Regions from separate parts of the Flexivirga oryzae genome, predicted to be linked through region 1. Evidence: riboswitches for the same ligand, from Rfam matches in the RefSeq annotation. Region 1 holds a riboswitch; each other region holds the start of a gene.
The links. Region 1 has a riboswitch for S-adenosylmethionine ahead of FHU39_RS21560 (LLM class flavin-dependent oxidoreductase). Riboswitches for the same ligand answer to the same signal wherever they lie in the genome.
Positions count from the first base shown of each region.

Region 1 (6,860 bases):
GCTCGATCGGGTTGGTGACGTTCGCCGAGAAGAGCGGCTCGCCGTACCGTGCCGCCAGATCGACCGATGCCCGACTCGTCGCACTCCCGTGCCACACCCGGACGGGCTGCTGGAAGGGCCGTGGCCAGACCTCGGCGTCGCGCAACGCGGGCCGGAAACGCGTGTCGGCCGTGACCTTGTCCTGCCGCCAGAGTGACCGGAACACCTCGTACGACTCGGCATTGCGATCCCACTGGTCGTCCTCGGTGACGGCGAACAGGTCCCGTTGAGCACTTCCGTTCCCCTTGCCGATGATCAGCTCGAGCCGACCTTCGGACAGGTGGTCCAGCGTCGCGTAGTCCTCGTAGGCGCGGACCGGGTCGAGCAGGCTGAGTGTCGTCACCGCGGTGAACAGTCGCAGCCGCTTGGTACGGGCCGCCAGGTGCGACAGCACCACGGTCGGTGCCGAGGAGATGAACGGTCGCTCGTGCCGCTCGCCGACACCAAAGCCGTCCAGGCCGATGAGTTCGGAGAACTCGGCGGCCCGAACCACCTGGGCGAACCGTTGATGCGTCGAAACCTGCTCTCCCGTCACCGGATCGGGCGCATGCACGATCAGCGAGATGGCGATGACCTTCATCCGGCGAGCTGCTCGATTCGCGCCTCGTCGAGCGAGGGATCCAGCTCACCCGCGGTGACCGCGATGGGCAACCTGTTCTCCAGCGGCGCCAGCGGGCAGGTTGCGTACGGCGTATAGGCGCACGGCAGGTTGACCGCCCGGTTGAAGTCGAGACGGACCGCTCCACCGGCGTCGGTGACATCCAGCACCAGCGACCGGACTGCCGGATGAGTGGTCACCCCGGCCGTCTCGTCGGTGAACAGCACCTGCAGCTGCTGCTCGGTGTGCCCGGGAAAAGCCACCAGCCGCAGATCCCTGCCGCGGTGGACGAAGGTGACCTCGCCGACCGCGTCATACACGTGCTCCAGGCCCTCGACGGCGGCCCCGACCGTGGTCGGGCGCGGCTCGACGAACGGGGAGAAGAAGCCGTCCAGCACCCACGCCGGGTCCGCCGGATAGGCCGGCGTGCGCCGGAACGAGGTACGCCGCGGATTCGCCGGGTCGCGTGGCCGCAGAATGTCGAAACCGCCGCGCTTGGCGACCTCGATCTCGAGGTCCCCGCTGCTGACGGTCACCCCGTCACGTTCGGCGATGATGCCGAAGTCGTGTTCGCCGACCAGCGGTTGCCCGTCCAGCTCCAGCGTCTCGTCCGGGGCGATCTCGACACGTAGTCCACGGGCGTCGCTGACCCATACTCCCGGGACCACGGGGAACCGGGTCGGCTCGGCGTTGAGGAAGTGCAGCGCTGTCACCGCGAGGAAGCCGTGCGGGCTGGCCAGCGCCGCATCGCGCTCCTTGTGCCAGCGCTGCCAATCACTTTCGTAGTCAACGGCGTCCACGTTGCCGGCGTGTTGATCTGTGGTCATGATCCGTGTCCTCCCGTGATCAGAACGTTGGTGTGGGGTTGAGCTGTGACTTGGTGATGACGGATGAGCCGACCTTCCACTTCGCGAAGATCTTGGCGTAGGTGCCGTCCTTGATGAGGTCGTTGATGGCCGCCGTGATTGCCGGCGCGATCGGCGACTTGCGGGCCGTCACGAAGCCCACGGGTGTCTGGGCGACCTGGCCGAGGTACTTGGTGCCCGGGATCTTCTGGACGACCACCTTCTGGCTGAGGGTGGGTCCGAAGAAGACGTCCACCTTGCCGTTCTGCAGGCCGAGGTAGATGGGCGCGGTGTCCGAGAAGTACTGGACCTGGTACGGCTTCTTCCCAGCGGCGGCGCACTGCGGCGCGAAGTCGGTCAGCAGTTTCTGGAAGGTCGTGCCGCTGGTGGTGGCGACCTTCAGACCGCACACGTCGAGCAGGGTCTTCACCTTGTTGATCTTGACGCTCTTGCTGCCGATGAAGGCTTGGCCGTCGTTCAGGTAGGTCGCGAAGTCGACGACCTTCTCGCGCTCCTTGGTCACGCCGAAATTGCCTTGCCCGACTTGGTATTTGCCGCTCTGGACACCCGGGATGATCGTCTGGAAGGTGCCCGTCTCGACCTGCCAGGTGATCCCGAGCTTCTTGGCGAGTGCGGCGCGGATGTCGAGATCCAGCCCGACCTCCTTGCCATCGACGATCCCGGCGTGCGGGAGACCGGAGGTCCCGGTGACCTGGGTGGTCCCCAAGGTCAGCTTTCCGCTCTTGACGACGTCCTTGGGCAACAACTTCCGGGCAGCAGGATCGACGGTGATCTTGGCGGCGTAGTCCGCGGCGGCGGCGACGTCCTTGCCGCCACCGGCTGCTGTGGCCGGCGACGATCCCCCGCTCGAGGACGAGCCGCACGCGGCGAGGCTCGCGGTGACGCCGACAACGGCAAAGGCGCTGAGCCCGCGTCGGACCCGGGTTGCTGATCGGTACTTGCTGTGCGTGTTCATGTCGTTCTCCGTGGGTGAGTGCTGTCAGAGCACCGCGGCGAGGAAGGCGCGGGCTCGTTCGTTGTCTGTGTGGTCCAGGACTTCGGTGGGTGGACCCTGTGCCACGATCTGTCCCCCGTCGAGGAAGACAAGTTGATCTGCGACCTCACGGGCGAAGCCGATCTCGTGCGTGACGATTGCCATCGTGATTCCCGTGGTCGCGAGCTGCTTCACGACAGCGAGCACTTCGCCCACGAGTTCCGGGTCCAGTGCGCTGGTCGGTTCGTCGAACAGGATCAGCCGTGGGTCGCGAGCGAGCGCCCGCGCGATCGCCACGCGCTGTTGCTGTCCGCCGGAAAGCTCGCTCGGGTAGGCACCCTCGCGGCCGGCGAGGCCGACACGGGCGAGCAGCTCGGCCGAGCGTCGACGGGCGGCCGCCGATCCGACGCCGGCCGCGAGTTGGCCTTCGGCGATGTTCTGGGCCGCCGTCCGGTGGCCGAAGAGGTTGAACTGCTGGAAGACCATTCCGATGGATGCGCGTTGCCGGGCCACGTCACGCGAGCTGCGTTCGCGCAGCTTGCCACCCTCCGGTCGGTAGCCGATGATCTCGCCGCCGACCTGCACATAACCGGCGTCCGGGCGTTCGAGGTGGTTGATGCACCGCAGCAACGTCGACTTGCCCGATCCGGACGGCCCGATGATCGCGGTGACGCTCCCGGCAGGTATGTCGAGGTCGATGCCCGAGAGAACCTCCCGGCCCCCGAATGCCTTGTGCAGATTACGTATCCGTACATCCACGCTCTGAGTTGTCGTGGTCGTCATGACGAGGCTCCCTTGCCGGTGCGCCGGTAGCTCAGCAGAGGAAGGGACTGCAGCCAGTGCTGGCCCCACGATCGAGTGCCCGTCGCACCGCGCTTCCCGCGCGCGAAGTGTCGCTCGAGCAGGAACTGACCGATGGACAGCACCGTGGTCAGCACGAGATACCAAATCGTTGCGACGAGGAGGAGAGGAATCACCTTGAAGTTGTCGTTGTAGATCAACTCGGTGGTGCCGAGTAGGTCCTGCACCGCGATCACGCTCACCAGCGACGTGGCCTTCAGCATTCCGATGAGCATGTTCCCGGACGCGGGAATGATGGAGGGCATCGCCTGCGGCAGCACGACCCGGCGGAAAGTGCGCCACTTGGACAGACCGATCGAATGCGCTGCCTCGGTCTGGCCGGCATCGACCGAAAGCAGCCCACCGCGCACGATCTCGGAGGCGAACGCCGCCGCGTCGATCGTCAGCGCGACGTATGCCGCGGCCAACGCCGAGAACAGGTGGGCCGTCTGGAACGAGACGAATTCGGGGCCGAAGGGGATCCCGAAGGACAGTCGCGGGTAGAGGGACGCGATCTCGAACCAGAAGAGCAACTGGACCAGGGGCGGGACCGAACGCACGAACCAGACGAACCCGAAGGAGGCGGTGCGTAATACATGGTTGTCCGACAGGCGGAGCGCGGCGAGGGCGATACCCAGCAGGTACCCACTGACCATCACCGCACCGGTGAGCCAGAGCGTCAGCACGAGCCCACGCAGGATCGCCGTACTCGTGAAGTAGTCACCGACAACATCCCACTCGAAACGCGGGTTGGTGATCACGGTGTTGACCAGCATGGCGAACAGGACGATCGCTACGACCGCCACCACCCACCGGCCGGGACGACGTCTGGCCACCAGCCGGCTGTCTGCCGCAATCGGGTCGGCGGCGTCCGCTCGCTGCGCATCGGGAGGTGCCAACCACTGGTCGGCAAGGACCTGTGCCATTCCGAATTTCCTCACGCTCTCGTCGTTCTCGGGTGTCGCGTGATGGTCGCCGGACACCGGAGGAGCCGCAGCTCCCATCCGTTCCCGGCCGTGCACCGTCGCGCTTATGGGAGCCGCGGGCCGCAGTCCCATCGGGTGGTCACCTGGAGCACCCCGCCGCGGATGGAGGGTTGCCGGACAGCCAGCCAGGGCTTGACGCTGCCGCTCATCACCTGAGCAGAAACATAACTTCTCATTTTTATTAAGGCAACTTTTGGTGATCCTCTATCCATCTGATGGGATATAGCGCCCGACCACACGGAACGACGCCGGTTATCGTGGGGGCCAAACGAGCCGAGGAGGTGACGTCGGTGCAGATCACCGCACGCAGCGACTACGCGGTCCGCAGCGCCCTCGAACTTGCCGCCACCTACCCCCAGCTGATGACGATCGACCGGATCGTGTCCGACCAGGACATGCCGCGCAAGTTCGTCGAGGCGATCCTGAGCCAGCTGCGCCGCAGCGGTATCGTCCAGACACAGCGCGGCTGCGCCGGCGGCTACACCCTCACCCGAGATCCGACGCAGATCTTCGTCGGCGAGATCATTCGCAGCGTCGACGGACCGTTGGCCGAGGTACACGGCGTTCGGCCGCACGAACTCGAATACGAAGGCACCGCAACGCATGTGCCCGAGCTGTGGGTCAGTCTGCGCTCCAGCATGCGCGTCGTCCTCGACACCGTGAGCCTCGCGCAGTTGCTCGCGGGCAGATTTCCGGCCCGGGTCCGGCGGTTCGCAAACGCCGATGACGCCTGGCTGCCTCGCTGAGCGAGCTCCACACAGGACGAATCCCATCCGGTCCGAACGTGATTTAAATCCTACTTAACCGCTATGGATTAGACAGAGCTCGCGGGTCACGTTAGGCTCACAGCAGGTCACGAGAGACAGCGTCAAGCCCTGGCTGGCTGTCCGGCAACCCTCCACCGCGGCGGGGTGCTCCAGGTGATGACCTGGCGGCGCCGCCCGGTGCCGCAAGCGCGAATCCCGGTCCACTCCGCCGGACTTCGGTAGAGACCACTTCGCGACTCCGCATCTGAAACGAAGGTGATGCTGATGTCCAACGACTATCCGATCCATCTCGCAGTCGCTCTCGACGGGGCGGGCTGGCATCCCGCCGCCTGGCGAACGCCCGACGCGGATCCGGCTCGACTCTTCCGTCCGGACTACTGGGTGGGTCTCGTGCAGGAGGCCGAGCGCGGGTTGCTCGACTTCGTCTCCATCGACGACCGTTTCGCGGCCACCCGCGCCGTCGACGGTGAAGCACCCGACGTGGTGCACGGAAACCTCGACTCGGCGCTGATCGCAGCGCGGGTTGCACCCGTCACAGACCGGATCGGCCTGGTGCCGACCGCGATCGCGCCGCACACGGAGCCGTTCCACATCTCCAAGTCGATCGCCACACTCGACTACGTCAGCACCGGCCGCGCCGGGCTCCGGGTCCGGACCAGCGGGGACCCTCGCGAGTTCGCCAACATCGGGCGGCGGACCGCACCGGTCCTGGACGGCAGCTCATCCGAGGCCGCTGTCGCCGAGGCATTCGGCGAGGTCGGCGACTACGTCGAGGTCGTACGGCGACTCTGGGACAGCTGGGAGGACGATGCCGAGATCCGGGACACCGCGACCGGTCGCTTCGTCGACCGGGAGCGCTTGCACTACATAGATTTCGAAAGCCCGAACTTCTCCGTCCGCGGCCCCTCGATCACTCCGCGGCCACCGCAGGGGCAACCACCGGTCGTGCTGCTGGCACACGACGAGCGCGGCTACGCACTCGCCGGGGCGGCCGCCGACCTCGCACTGACGACGCCACGCGACTCCCGGCACGCGGCAGATATCGCAACCCAGGTCAGGCAGCAGACGACCGCGGCCGGGCGTGAGGCGTCACAGGTCCGCGTTCTCGCCGACCTGGTGGTCTTCCTCGAGGCGTCCACCGCTGCTGCCACCGAGCGGAAGAACTCCCTGGACGACCTCGCCGGTGCTGAGTTCGCAAGCGATGCAGCGGTGTTCGTCGGCACGAGCGAAGACCTCGCCGATTTGCTCCTTGAGTGGTCCGCAGCCGGCCTGGACGGTTTCCGCCTGCGCCCCGGCGTGCTGGGGCGGGATCTGGAGCGCATCACCCGGGAACTGGTGCCGAGCCTGCAACGGCGCACTGCGTTCCGGCCGCGCTACACGACCACCACCCTCCGGGAGCATTTCGGGCTCCCACGACCGGCAAATCGCTACGCGGCCGCGTGAACGAACGGAGCCACACATCATGAGCAATCGCAAGCAGGTTCATCTCGGCGCCCACTTCCCCGGTGTCAACAACACGACCGTCTGGAGCGATCCGGCGGCCGGCAGCCACATCGAGTTCGAATCGTTCCGCCAGTTCGCGCAGAGTGCCGAACGCGGCAGATTCGACTTCCTCTTCCTCGCGGAGGGTCTGAGGTTGCGCGAACAGCGTGGCCGGATCTACGACCTCGACGTGGTCGGCCGGCCCGACACGTTCGCGATCCTGGCCGCGATCGCGGCCGTGACCGAGCACCTCGGGGTCGTCGGCACGATCAACTCGACCTTCAACGAACCCTATGAGGTGGCACGGGA
Region 1 covers NZ_JACHVQ010000005.1:132,821-139,680, reverse strand. Annotated here, with positions in the region: gene FHU39_RS21590 (LLM class flavin-dependent oxidoreductase) at 1-619, opposite strand, end outside; gene FHU39_RS21585 (DUF1684 domain-containing protein) at 616-1,464, opposite strand; gene FHU39_RS21580 (transporter substrate-binding domain-containing protein) at 1,484-2,458, opposite strand; gene FHU39_RS21575 (amino acid ABC transporter ATP-binding protein) at 2,483-3,259, opposite strand; gene FHU39_RS21570 (amino acid ABC transporter permease) at 3,256-4,242, opposite strand; SAM riboswitch class IV at 4,338-4,455, opposite strand; gene FHU39_RS21565 (Rrf2 family transcriptional regulator) at 4,560-5,048, shown strand; SAM riboswitch class IV at 5,154-5,264, shown strand; gene FHU39_RS21560 (LLM class flavin-dependent oxidoreductase) at 5,334-6,512, shown strand; partial or broken gene FHU39_RS25140 (LLM class flavin-dependent oxidoreductase) at 6,532-6,860, shown strand, end outside.

Region 2 (6,860 bases), on a different contig from region 1:
GAGCAGCACGAGATCGTGCGTCGAGCACTCGAGGAGTCACACCTTTCATGAGTCACCCGCATCCGGAGCTGGAACTACCCGGACCGTTACCGAAGGGCGGCGTCCGCGTCGTCCCGCTCGGCGGGCTCGGCGAGGTCGGCCGCAACATGACGGTCGTGGAGTATGACGGCAGGCTTCTCGTCGTCGACTGCGGCGTTCTCTTCCCCGAGGACCACCCCGGGGTCGACCTGATCCTGCCGGACTTCGAATACATCACCGACCGGCTCGACGACATCGACGCCATCGTGCTGACCCACGGCCACGAGGACCACATCGGCGCCGTGCCCTACCTGTTGCGGCTCAAGCCGGACATCCCACTGGTGGGGTCCACGCTGACGCTGGCGCTGGTCGAGGCCAAGCTCAAGGAGCACCGGATCACGCCATACACCCTGGCGGTCAAGGAGGGTGGCAACGAGAGGCTCGGCGGCTTCGACTGCGACTTCATCGCCGTCAACCACTCCATCCCGGACGCGCTCGCGGTCTTCATCCGCACCGGCGGCGGCAACCTGCTGATCACCGGCGACTTCAAGATGGACCAGCTGCCGCTGGACAACCGCATCACCGACCTGCGGGCGTTCGCGAAGGCGGGCGAGGAGGGTGTCGACCTCTTCCTCACCGACTCCACCAACGCCGAGGTGCCCGGTTTCACCACCCCCGAGCGCAACATCGCGCCGGCCATCGAGCGGGTCTTCCACAGGGCGCAGCGGCGGATCATCGTGGCCTGCTTCTCCTCGCACGTGCACCGCGTGCAGCAGGTGCTGGACGCCGCGCAGGCGTACGGCCGCAAGGTGGCGTTCGTCGGCCGGTCGATGGTCCGCAACATGGGCATCGCCGCCGACCTGGGCTACCTGCACGTGCCCGACGGGGTGCTGGTCGACCTGAAGCGGATCGACCAGTTCGCCGACAACCAGATCGTGCTGGTGTCCACCGGGTCCCAGGGTGAGCCGATGGCGGCGCTGTCGCGGATGGCGAACGGTGACCACAACACCATCGACATCGGCCCCGGCGACACGGTGCTGATGGCGTCGTCGCTGATCCCCGGCAACGAGAACGCCGTCTACCGCGTGATCAACGGCCTGATGCGACGCGGCGCCAGCGTCATACACAAGGGGAACGCGCTGGTGCACGTCTCCGGCCACGCCAGCGCGGGGGAGCTGCTCTACGTCTACAACATCGTGCGGCCGCGCAACGTCATGCCGATCCACGGCGAATGGCGGCACCTGGTCGCCAACGGCGAGCTGGCCGAGGCGACCGGGGTGCCCGCCGAGCGGGTGCTGCTCGCCGAGGACGGCGTCGTGGTCGACCTGCTCGACGGGCGCGCGCGGATCGTCGGCGCGGTGCCGTGCGGTTACGTGTATGTCGACGGCTCGCTGGTCGGCACCACCGACGAGACCATGCTCAAGGACCGCCGGATCCTGCGCGACGAGGGTTTCGTGACGATCATCGTGGTCCGTGATGCCGACAACGGGAAGATCGTCAGCGGCCCGGAGATCCAGACCCGCGGCTTCGCCGAGGACGACGAGGTCTTCGACAAGGTGCGGCCCAAGCTGGAGGCTGCGCTGGAGGAGGCCCGGGAGAAGGGCATCAGCGACACCTACCAGCTGCAGCAGGTCATCCGGCGCACCGTCGGCAGCTACGTCGGCGGGAAGCTGCGCCGCCGCCCGATGATCATCCCGATAGTCATCGACGCGTAGCCGCCGCTGCCGCGCTGCGCCGAGAGTGCAGTTGTGGTCGTTGCGGCATACCCGGAACGACCACAACTGCACTCTCGCGTGAGGGGATCCGCCCAGGAGCGACGATCCGCTGAGGTATGACGAAGGCCCCGGCCCACCGCATGGTGGGACGGGGCCTTCGCCGGTGTCACCGCGGGGGCGGCGACGTCCGATCGGATCAGGCCGGCAGGTTGAGGTGCTGCCCGACGAAGATCAGGTTGGGGTCGTTCACGGTGCTCTTGTTGGCGGCGTAGAGGGCCAGCCAGCCACCCTTGATGTGGTGGCTGTGCGCCAGCTCGCTCAGCGTGTCGCCGGACTTCACGGTGACCGACTTCCCGGAGAGCGTCACCTTGGGAAGGGTGTAGCTCTGCTTCGGCGCGGTGACGGTGGGGCGCGTGTTGGAGCGCGACACCTTCGGCGCGGTGTAGGTCCTCTTCGGCGCGGTATAGGTCTTCTTGGGCGCCGTGTAGGTGGGCGTCGACGCCTTCGGTGCCGGTGCCGGCGTCGTGGCGGGCGCACCGCCACGGGTCAGGCCCGCGCGCACCGAGCAGACCGGCCAGGCGCCGGGGCCCTGCGAAGCGAGCACCTTCTCGGCGATGGCGATCTGCGCCGACTTGCTGGCCAGGTTGGCGTTGTACGCGTAAGCGCCGCCGCCGTAGCCGATCCAGGTCTGGTGCGTGAACTGCAGGCCACCGTAGAAACCGTTGCCGGTGTTGATGGCCCAGTTGCCACCGCTCTCACAGGCGGCGACGGCGTCCCAGGTGCTCCACGAGGCGGCGTGCGCGTCACTCGCGGTGGCGACGCCGGCTGCGGCGAGGGCTGCGGCGGCGGCAACCCCGATGCCGGCGACGCGGGTCTTGCGGCTGATGTTCGTGCTGAGGTCCATTGATTCCTCTCCTGACGTGCGCTTGCGGGGTTAGCTGTCGGGTCGGGCTGTCAGGTGCCCGGCAGGCCAGGAGGCCTGCTCTCACCCCAAGGCCGTGGCACGGCCGAAGTTGGGTTCCCCGTCCTCGTCGGGCCTCCGGGACCGTCCCGGGCTTCGATGGCCGCTCGACGAGGTTGTGCGCAGCGGGCCACAGGCCAAGACCGGAACTGTGCCGGGTTGCACGGCTCCGGGGATGGATCTGACCTTCGCCAGGGGACGAGGTTTGAACCACCGATGTTCGAAGCTACGTGGTCCGGCGACGATTTCCAAGTTCAGTCGTGACCATTTCGTGACTTTTTTGGGAAGTGTTGCGAAGGTCACAGGAAATCGTGTCGCGTGCGTCACATTCGTCACGGCGCCCACCGCCGGGTATGCCGCCCCGGCGCGTCACCAGGGCAGTGGTTCGGCCAGATCCCGGGGGTCTGCCGGTGCGGACCAGCCGTCGCCGGTGTGCACGTAGGACAGCGCGGGTCCGTGCTCGACCAGCCGGCGCACGGCCGACACCAACCGGTCGACGTGTTCGCCGGTGGTCGCCAGGCCGAGGCTGGCGCGGATCGCGGTGGCATCGTCGCCGGCGATCGCGTCACACAGCAGGTGGGCGCAGAACCGGCCGTCCCGCACGGCGATGGCGTGCTCGTCCGCGAGCACCTGGGAGACCAGTGACGGTTCGTAACCGTCGACGGTGAACGTCACGACACCGACGTTGGGCCGGTCGCCCAGCGCCGCCAGGATCCGCACGCCGGGGATGGCGGCGAGGCCCGCGTGCAGGCGTGCGTACAGCTGCGCCTCGTGCGCGGCGATGGTCGTGCGGTTCGAGCGCAGGGTGGCGCAGGCGGCCGCGATCGCGACGGCGCCGACCGCGTTCGGGGTGCCGCCCTCGTGCCGGGCCGGACCGCGGTGCCACTGGGTGTGGTCGCGGTGGACCCGGGCGGTCGCGCCACCGGCCGGCAGGTAGGGGTCCGCGGCGTCCAGCCAGTCGGTGCGGCCGGCGAGCACGCCTGCGCCATACGGGGCATAGAGCTTGTGACCGGAGAAGGCCACCCAGTCGACGCCCAGGGCGGCGATGTCGAGCGCGACGTGGGGTGCGTACTGCGCGGCATCGAGCACCGTCCGGGCGCCGAACTCCTGTGCCACTGCGACGAGTTCGGCCACCGGCCAGATCTCACCGGTGACGTTGCAGGCACCGGTGATGACGACCAGGTTGGTGGTCGAGGGGGAGTGCTGCAGTGCTTCGCGCAGCAGCTGCGCGGCGTGCGGGGTGCTGGTCGGCACCGGCAGCCGGGTGGTGCGCGACCCCGGCCAGGGGAGCACGGCGGCGTGGTGTGCGGACTCCCAGGCGAAGACCTGTGCGTCCTGCGGGACGCAGTGCGCGAGCAACCGCAGCGCGTCGGTGGTGTTGCGGGTGAAGACGACCTGGTCGTCGGCGCGTGCCCCGACGAAGTCGGCCACCTCGGCCCGGGCCGCCTCGAACCAGCCGGTCGTGACGCGGCTGGCGTAGCCCGCACCGCGATGCACCGAGCCGTAGCGTCGCTGGACCTTGGTGACCGCGTCGGCCACCTGCAGCAGCGCCGGGGTGGTCGCACCGTGGTCGAAGTTGGCGTAGTCGGTGACGGTCCGGTGCACCGTCGGGACGCCGAGGTCGGCGGAGATGGTCTGCGGCAGGCCCTCGCCGGAGCGCTTCGGGGCGGGTGCGGTGGTCTCCGGGATGCCGAACCGGTGCTGGGCAGTGTCCTGCCGGGGGTCGATGGTGATGCTCAAGGTGCTGCTCCTTCGTCGATCCAGGGATCGACGATGGCGCAAGTGCAGGGCCGATCCGCGCTTGCCGGCGTGTCTGCACGTCGGCCCGGTCGTCACCCGGAGCACCCCACCGCGGTTGGAGGGTTGCCGCTCAGCTAGCCGGGGCTTGACGCTGAGACTCGTGACCTGGTGGCAAATGTAGCCGAACCCGGGTGGTCGGCGTCAACCCGGGGGCGTGCCGGAGTCGCCACTGGGGCGACGTATGGCCGGGTATGGCGGCCCGGGGCGTGCCGGAGTCCCCACTGGGGCGACGTATGCCCGGGTGTGGTGGCCCGGGGCGTGCGGGAGTCGCCACTGGGGGGAGTTATGACCGGAAATGCGGCGAGGGGCGTGCCGGAGTCGCCCCTGGGGCGAGCTATGACCGGGAAACCGGCCCGGGGCGTGCGGGAGTCCCCACTGGGGCGACGTATGCCCGGGGAAGGCGCCGCCCGACCGAGCGGCGTGTTTCGTATGAGGCTGGTGGGACTCTCGCGTACGGTGTTTGGGTGCCTACTCGTTCGTCATCGTCGCAGGCGACCACGCGTGCGACCCGGAGCAAATCCGGGTCCAGCGGGTCCGGCTCGCGTTCCCGGCCGTCGTCCGGACGCAGTTCCACGCGCCCACCTGCGAAGAAGTCGCCGGCCAAGGCACGGTCCGGCGGCAAGCCCGCGAGCGGTGGCCTGCCGCTGCCGTTGCGCGCCGCGAAGGGCACCTGGATGGGTGTCGCGCACGTCGCAGGGGGCGCGGCCCGTCGGGTCGGGCACTCCGCGCGCGACCTCGAGCCGGAGTTGCGGCGCGACGGCCTCGGCTTCGCGCTGGTCGCGGCCGCCATCATCATCGCCGCGCGCGAGTGGTGGGGGCTGACCGGAGCGGTCGGCGACGTCATACACGCGATCGTCGCCGGGACCTTCGGGCTCGGCGCGCTCGTGCTGCCGCTGGTGCTGGTCCTGATCGGCGTGCACCTCATGCGCTCACCGCGCGGTGACCAGGGCACCAACCGGGTGATGGTCGGCCTCGCGCTCTTCGCGATCGCGGTGTGCGGCATCACCAGCATCGCCAAGGACATCCCCCAGCCGAGCCAGACCAAGGCGCTGCGCGGGGCCGGCGGCATCGTCGGTTTCATGGCCAGCAGTCCGTTGGTCGCGGCGGTGCACACGGTCGGCGCGATGGCGCTGCTGGCGATCCTGTTGATCTTCAGCGTGCTGGTGATGACGGCGACACCGGTCTCGATGATCCCGGCCCGACTGATGATGCTGCGCGCGCGCCTCTTCGAGCACGGCGGGCCGGGCTCGGACGACGACGAGCCGGTCGACGCCGTCGCCCAGGACCTGCACGGCGACCAGATCGACGGCGGGAAGCGCAAGCGTCGGCGCAAGCCGAAGAAGGACGAGTCGGACGACCCCGGTCTCGACGGCGACGAACCGTTCGAGCAGGCGGCGACCGTCGTCCCGCGACGCACCAAGAGCGGCCGGGTGCTGCGCCCCGGCGAGAAGGACCCCGGCGACAGCGAGGTCTTCGACGTCGACTGCGACACCCCGCCCAGCACGACTCCGGAGGCCCGGCCGGCCGCCGACGCACGTGCGGTGCCGCTGCCCGGCACCAAGGGCGCACCGCCGGAGTCGGTCGCCGTGGCACCGCTGCAGGCACCCCCGACCACCCCGCTGCCGCAGCGGGTCGAGCAACTCCAGCTCGCCGGCGACGTCACCTACACGCTGCCCTCGAACGAAGTGCTGAAGCCCGGCACCACGCCGAAGGCACGCTCGGCCGCCAACGACCGCGTGGTCGAGGCGCTGACCCAGACACTGGACTCGTTCGGTGTCGACGCCCAGGTCACCGGCTTCAGCCGTGGCCCGACCGTCACCCGCTACGAGGTCGAGCTCGGCCAGGGCACCAAGGTCGAACGCGTCACCGCCCTCTCCAAGAACATCGCGTATGCCGTCGCGTCCGCCGACGTCCGCATCCTGTCGCCGATCCCGGGCAAGTCCGCGATCGGCATCGAGATCCCCAACACCGACCGCGAGAAGGTCAGCCTCGGCGACGTGCTGCGCAGCGGCGCCGCCCGCGGCAACCCGCACCCGATGGTGATGGGCGTCGGCAAGGACGTCGAGGGCGGTTACGTGATCGCCAACCTCGCGAAGATGCCGCACCTGCTGGTCGCCGGTGCCACCGGCGCCGGTAAGTCGTCGTTCGTCAACTCGATGATCACCTCGATCATGATGCGCGCGACCCCGGACGAGGTCCGGATGGTCCTGGTCGACCCCAAACGCGTCGAACTGACGGCATACGAAGGCATTCCGCACCTGATCACCCCGATCATCACCAGCCCCAAGAAGGCCGCCGAGGCGCTGCAGTGGGTCGTGCGCGAGATGGACACGCGGTATGACGATCTCGCCGCGTTCGGCTACAAG
Region 2 covers NZ_JACHVQ010000001.1:490,638-497,497, forward strand. Annotated here, with positions in the region: gene dapA (4-hydroxy-tetrahydrodipicolinate synthase) at 1-51, shown strand, start outside; gene FHU39_RS02330 (ribonuclease J) at 48-1,733, shown strand; gene FHU39_RS02335 (LysM peptidoglycan-binding domain-containing protein) at 1,930-2,637, opposite strand; gene FHU39_RS02340 (aminotransferase class V-fold PLP-dependent enzyme) at 3,064-4,434, opposite strand; SAM riboswitch class IV at 4,487-4,600, opposite strand; gene FHU39_RS02345 (FtsK/SpoIIIE family DNA translocase) at 5,169-6,860, shown strand, end outside.
Region 2: linked by a shared signal. The riboswitch ahead of FHU39_RS02340 (aminotransferase class V-fold PLP-dependent enzyme) and the one ahead of FHU39_RS21560 (LLM class flavin-dependent oxidoreductase) in region 1 are both predicted to bind S-adenosylmethionine.

Region 3 (6,860 bases), on a different contig from region 1:
CAAGGTCGTCTCCCAGCACCGGCGGCTCGCGGCGAGCGCCGGGTTCGTCACCAGCCTCGGCGGATTCGTCACCATGGCGGTCGCGCTGCCGGTCAACCTCACCGGCTTCTACCTGATCAACACCCGGATGGTCGCCGCGATCGCGCACCTGCGCGGCTACGACCTCACCGATCCCGGCACGCGCACCGCCATACTCCTCACCCTGGTGGGCGGCGACGCCGACGACGTGCTCCGCAAGGCCGGCGTCGTGAGCACGGGGCGGCTGGCCAACCTCGCCAGCAGCCAGTTGCCGCCGCCCGCGGTCATGGTGGTCAACAAGGCGGTCGGGTTCCGGCTGATCGGCCAGCTCGGCGACAAACTGTTCACCAAGCTCGGCAAGGGCATCCCGGTGGCCGGCGGCGTCATGGGTGCCGGGCTGGACGCGTTCCTGCTGTCGCGCATCGCCAAGGGTGCCCGGAAGGAATTCCCGCCCACCGAGCGACTGCTGCGCGCCGGGGGACGTTGACATGCCGCGCCTGCCGAGCGTGCGGTGGGCCGCGATGCGGCGCATCTCCGATGCGCTGCAGGAAGCGATCGAGCCGGGTGGGCCGACGATCACCACCCGGGTCGCGTGCCTGCCGCGGATGACCAAGGCGGTCGCGCGCGGCGAATACACCGGCGTCAGCGCGGGGCACCTTGCGTTGCTGGCGGCGGCCGCCGCGTATGTCGTCTCGCCGATCGACCTTTTGCCCGAGGCCCTGGTCGGGGTGGTGGGGCTGGCCGACGACGCCGTGGTGCTGGCCTGGCTGGCGAGCACGCTCACCCGCGACACCGACCGTTTCCTGGAATGGGAGCAGCGGCGCGGCGACACGATCAAGGGCGAGCGGCTGTCCTGACCGCGGCCGTCCACATCCCCCTGCCGGGGTGAGTCGCCCTCCCCAGGCGGTATGACGGGCGCTGTCCGGCCACCCGGCCGCCGTCGCACGCTGCGGTGCATGACCTCCAGCGTGCACGGCATCGGCGAGATCGTCGCCTACCTGCCCTACAACCTCGGCTTCGTCCCCCGGCACTGTCTTGTCGTGATCGGCATCCGCGCCGGGCACATCTGCCTCACCGCCCGGTGCGACCGGCCCACCAGCGCCGAGGTCCCCGACGTGGTCGCGCACGTCGTGACCACGTTCGCGCGCAGCGACCCGGACGAGGTCCTGGTGGTCTGTTACGACGGGCTCGGTGCCGCGGACCGGCTCTTCGTGCTGGAGCTGGGCGACTCGCTGCGCGCGATCTCGGCAGACATCTCGCACGTCCTGCTCGTCCAGAACGGGGTGGCGCGGTGGCGTGCCGAGCAGTGTTCCTGTGACATCTGTCCGCGGGAGTGGGCGCCGGTGCCGCCCGCGATCGACGTCGCGCCGGTGGCCGAGCGGGTCGCGCGTGGTGTGGTCCCGGCCGAGCACCGCGCCGACCTGGTTCGACGGCTCGAGGTCCGGCACCCGCTCGTCGCCCGCGCCGTCGAGGCACGGATCACCGCCGGGGAGCCGTTGCCGATCGACACCGCGCAGGCGCTGCCCCGGGTCATGCTCGACGGCCTGACCCCGGTCCACGCGGTGCCGGTCGACACGCTCGCGGCCGCGACCGTCGCCGTCGGCTCGATCACGATCCGCGACCAGGTGCTGTCCTGGCTGATGCCCGACTTCCTGCCCGGGGAGCTGATCGACGTGGACGCGCCGATCGATCCGCACCACCTGGGCCTGCCACCCATGTGGTTGCGGGAGGTCGACTCGTTCGACGATCCGGTGGCGACCCTCGGTCAACGACTGGAGGACTGGGTGGCATGCATCCCACCGCCCCGCAGTGTGCCGGTGCTGATGCTGCTCGCCGGCATCCGCTGGACCAGCGGCAACGGCGCGCTGGCCTCGATCGCGGTCGCACGGGCGCTCGAGATCGACCGGCACTGCCGTCTCGCGCTGCTTTTCGCGCAGGCGCTGAACGCCGGGCTGCGTCCGGGCGACGGTGAACAGCGACCGGCCTGACACCACCGGGGCGCGGACCGGCGAACGCTGCCCGCCCCGTGAGACGCACCCGGCGACCACTTCGACGTGGTCCCGCGATTTTGCTACCGTCATACCCGTCATGAGTCCCAGCGTCCGCTGATTTCGGCGGACACAGCCCCGGCTGGCTGGGCGGCAACCCTCCACCGCGGTGGGGTGCCCCGGGTGAGGACAAGGTCGACCGCACCATGCGGTTCGGCAAGCGCGGGGCCACCTGGCCCCTTGGGGCTCGAGGAGTGGCAGGTGACCGTCATACACCCGGCGACGCGATGGTGTGCACCGCCGCACGACGCGAATCCCGACGCGCGCGCGATCCGGTTGACCGACGTCGTCCTGGAGAGCGGCAAGGTCCTGCCCGAGGTCGTCGTCACGTTCCAGACCTGGGGACGTCTCGCACCCGGAGCCGACAACGCGGTCCTCGTCGAGCACGCGCTCACCGGCGACTCCCACGTCGAGGGCGAGGCGGGTCCCGGCCAGCCGACGCCCGGCTGGTGGCCCGGGCTGATCGGTCCCGGCCGGCCGCTGGACACCGACGAGTTGTTCGTCGTCGCGATGAACGTGCTCGGCGGCTGCCGCGGCACCACCGGACCCGGTTCGATCGCCCCCGACGGGAAGCCGTGGGGTTCGCGTTTCCCGCGAACCACGATCCGTGACCAGGTGACGGTCGAGGCGGCCGTCGCGAACGAGCTGGGCATCGACGCCTGGTTCCTGGTGCTCGGCGGGTCCATGGGCGGTATGCGCGCCGTCGAATGGGCCGCCGGCCACCCGGACCGGACCCGGTCGGCGCTCATCCTGGCCAGCGCCGCCCACGCGACCGCCGACCAGATCGCCTGGGGCCAGGCACAGAACCTCGCCATCACGTCCGACCCGGACTTCGTCGGCGGCGACTACTACGGCACCGGCCGGTTCCCGGCCGCCGGCCTGGGGATCGCCCGCCGCATCGCGCACACGACCTACCGCAGCGCCGACGAGCTCAACGACCGCTTCGGCACGCGTGCCCAGGTCGGCGAGGACCCGTTGTGTGACGGCCGGTTCGCGGTCGAGAGCTATCTGGACCACCAGGCGGGGAAACTCGTCGGGCGCTTCGACGCGGGTGCCTACGTGCAGCTCACCGCCGCCATGGCCACCCATGACGTGACCCGTGGGCGGGGGAGCCTGGTGGAGGTTCTCGGCTCCTACCAGGGGCTGCTGCGGGTCGCGGCCGTCGACACCGACCGGCTCTTCCCGGCGGCGCTGTCCGAGGAGATGGTTGCGGCATACGGACGAGGGCACGTCCGGATGATGCGCTCGGGTCACGGACACGACGGTTTCCTCATCGAGACCGAGCAGGTGGGTGCCATCGTGACCGAGACGGTGGCGGACGCCCGTGGACACCGATGGCCGGTGCGCGCAGCCGGCTGACGTGACCCAGGTCACCGAACGGCGTGCCCCTGCGTGGCGGCCGTCCGGTAGCGTCGGCGTTACCCCTCGGATCGGGGGTGTGCCGGAAGAGGTGATCGCACAGTGGCTGTCGTCGTGGGATACGTGCCGACCAAGGAGGGCGCGGCGGCGCTGCGGCGCGCGGCATCCGAAGCAGTGGTGCGCGGGACCCCGCTGGTCGTCCTGGACTCGGCCCGTTCCGACGGGGAGGACCAGGCCCCGGACGCACACGCACAACTGGAGGCGCTCGCCGAGCAGGACGTCAGTTACGAGGTCCGCACGGTCGCGCCCGGGCAGGACGCGACCGACGAACTGCTGCGGATCGCCGAGGACGAGTCCGCGGATCTGCTGGTGATCGGGCTGCGGCGCCGGTCACCGGTCGGCAAGCTGATCCTGGGGGCGAACGCGCAGCGGATCCTGCTCGACGCGGCGTGTCCGGTGCTTGCGGTCAAGCCTTCTGAATAGGCCTCAGCGAGGCGGATCTGCCTGCGGCCCAGCAGTTTTCGGGTGCGTGCACACGCCACGCCGAGGGGCGGCGACGGGGCGATGGAATGTTCTGTGCCCAGACTCGTTTTATAATGGTGAGGAAGTGCTCGCGGCCGGGTCGGACCAGCCCGGTTTCGCGATCGCGTCGCAACCCCAACCTCGGTCGGCCGTCCTCCTCGGACGGCAGCGTAGTGATGTCCGTATACCTGCGGGCCGAAAGTCTTGGAAGGTAGTTGGTGGACCCAGTGTCGAAAACCCCCGGAGCCCCGGCCCTGCCGGCGGAATTCGCGCATCCCGCGCTGCAACAGTTGATGGCCGCCGGCCTTGCGAACGGCTCGATCGACAGCACGCAGCTGAAGGATGCACTGGAGGTCAGTGAGATCGCTCCGCAGCGGATGAAGACCGTGCTGCGGGCGCTGGACGAGCAGGGCATCGCGGTGACTCTGGACACCGAGCACGCGGCGCGCGCGGTCGCGACCACGACGACACGACGCGGCACCAGCCAGAAGGCGGCAGCCAAGAGCACCGCGAAGAAGCCGGCGGACGACACGAGCGACGAGAAGCCGGCTGCCAAGAAGGCCGCGGCCAAGAAGGCTCCCGGCGCCTCCGCCGAGGACGAGGCCGCTGCCGAGAAACCGGCCGCCAAGAAGGCGGCGGCGAAGAAGACCACCGCCAAGAAGACCGCCGCCGGCCGCAAGAAGGCCGATGACGACGAGGCCGACGCCAAGAGCGACGAGGAGAACGAGTCCGACGCTTTCGTCATCCGTCAGGACGACGAGGACGACGCACCCGCACAGCAGGTCGTGACCGCCGGTGCGACCGCCGACCCGGTCAAGGACTACCTCAAGCAGATCGGCAAGGTCGCCCTGCTCAACGCCGAGCAGGAGGTCGAGCTCGCCAAGCGCATCGAGGCCGGTCTGTTCGCCGAGGAGAAGCTCAACTCGGGCGAGAAGATCGAGATGAAGCTCAAGCGCGAGCTGTGGTGGATCGCGCAGGACGGCAAGAAGGCCAAGAACCACCTGCTCGAGGCCAACCTGCGACTGGTCGTCTCGCTCGCCAAGCGCTACACGGGCCGCGGCATGCTCTTCCTGGACCTGATCCAGGAGGGCAACCTCGGTCTGATCCGTGCGGTCGAGAAGTTCGACTACACCAAGGGCTACAAGTTCTCCACCTACGCGACGTGGTGGATCCGGCAGGCGATCACCCGCGCGATGGCCGACCAGGCGCGCACCATCCGTATCCCGGTGCACATGGTCGAGGTCATCAACAAGCTGGCCCGTGTCCAGCGGCAGATGCTGCAGGACCTCGGTCGCGAACCCACTCCGGAGGAGCTCGCCAAGGAGCTCGACATGACCCCGGAGAAGGTCGTCGAGGTGCAGAAGTACGGCCGCGAGCCGATCTCGCTGCACACCCCGCTCGGCGAGGACGGCGACAGCGAGTTCGGTGACCTCATCGAGGACTCCGAGGCCGTCGTGCCGGCCGACGCGGTCAGCTTCACCCTGCTGCAGGAGCAACTGCACTCGGTGCTCGACACCCTGTCCGAGCGCGAGGCCGGCGTCGTGTCGATGCGCTTCGGGCTCACCGACGGTCAGCCGAAGACGCTGGACGAGATCGGCAAGGTCTACGGCGTCACCCGCGAGCGGATCCGCCAGATCGAGTCCAAGACCATGAGCAAGCTGCGCCACCCGTCGCGCTCGCAGGTTCTGCGCGACTACCTGGACTGACGCTGCTTCGTCATACCGAACGGCCCCGGCGACACCGCGTCGCCGGGGCTGTCGCGTGTCCAGGGGGCTGTCTCGTGTCCGGGGTTCATCCTCCTGGTTTCGTGTCTCCGCGTGTGTCGGGTGCTCCGCCGGTCATAGGTCTCCCCGGTGGGGACTGCGGTACGCCGGGCAGCGTCATACCCGCTCATAGGTCTCCCCGGTGGGGAGTCCGGTACGCGGGCGGCGTCATACCCGCTCATGGGTCTCCCCGGTGGGGACTGCGGTACGCGGGCGGCGTCATACCCGCTCATGGGTCTCCCCGGTGGGGAGTCCGGTACGCCATCCACAGCCGCCGCGGTCGACCCAGCCCTGTGGATAAGTTCTGCGGAGATCAGCCGGGAAGCACCACTCTGGGCGGTATGACGGAATTCGACCCCCAAGCACCGTTCCGGAGCGGCTCCGGGCGCGACAACGGCCTGAGCCGTCGAGCCCTGACCGGCAAGAGCTTTCGCCGTCTCCACCGAGACTGCTACGTATCGTCGGAGCGGCCGCTCGATCTCCGGACCCGGGTGCAGGCCGCACTCGAGATGGTTCCGGGCGCCTATGGCCTCAGCCACAACTCCGCAGTCAGCTGGCTGGGCGGCGTTGCCCCGGACACCCCTGACGTTCACCTCGCCGTACCGCACGGATTGCGGTCGGAGCTACCCGGGATCCGCACGCACCGCTACCGCAAGCCGCCGATGATGTGGATTCAGCGGGGTGTCAGATGCACGGCTCCCCACCAGACGTTCGTCGACCTTGCACCGACGACGAACCTGGTCGAGTTGGTCGTCGTCGGCGACTCGTTGGTGCGCCGCACCTCCGTGACGCCGGCCGAGCTCGTGCGGTTCGCCCGCGAGTCACATGCGAACGGTGTCGCGGTGGCGCGTCGAGCGAGTGCATTCGTGCGGTCACGAGTCGACTCGGCGCAGGAGACCCGCTCCCGGATGCTGATCGTGTTGGCCGGCCTGCCCGAACCGACCGTCGATCTGCGGTTCTACACCGACGACGGAACATTGTTGAGGCGCATCGACATGGGCTACCGAGACATCAAGTTGGCTGTCGAGTATGACGGGCGCCAGCACGTCGAGCGCAAGGCGCAATGGGCGGGCGATATTCGACGCCGCGAGTACTTCGACCATCTCGAGTGGAAGTTCATCACGCTGATCTCGCCGGACATCTGGACGAC
Region 3 covers NZ_JACHVQ010000001.1:611,949-618,808, forward strand. Annotated here, with positions in the region: gene FHU39_RS02835 (EcsC family protein) at 1-505, shown strand, start outside; gene FHU39_RS02840 (YkvA family protein) at 507-875, shown strand; gene FHU39_RS02845 (DUF4192 domain-containing protein) at 975-2,006, shown strand; SAM riboswitch class IV at 2,103-2,235, shown strand; gene metX (homoserine O-acetyltransferase MetX) at 2,268-3,425, shown strand; gene FHU39_RS02855 (universal stress protein) at 3,528-3,908, shown strand; gene FHU39_RS02860 (RNA polymerase sigma factor) at 4,241-5,653, shown strand; gene FHU39_RS02865 (hypothetical protein) at 6,052-6,860, shown strand, end outside.
Region 3: linked by a shared signal. The riboswitch ahead of metX (homoserine O-acetyltransferase MetX) and the one ahead of FHU39_RS21560 (LLM class flavin-dependent oxidoreductase) in region 1 are both predicted to bind S-adenosylmethionine.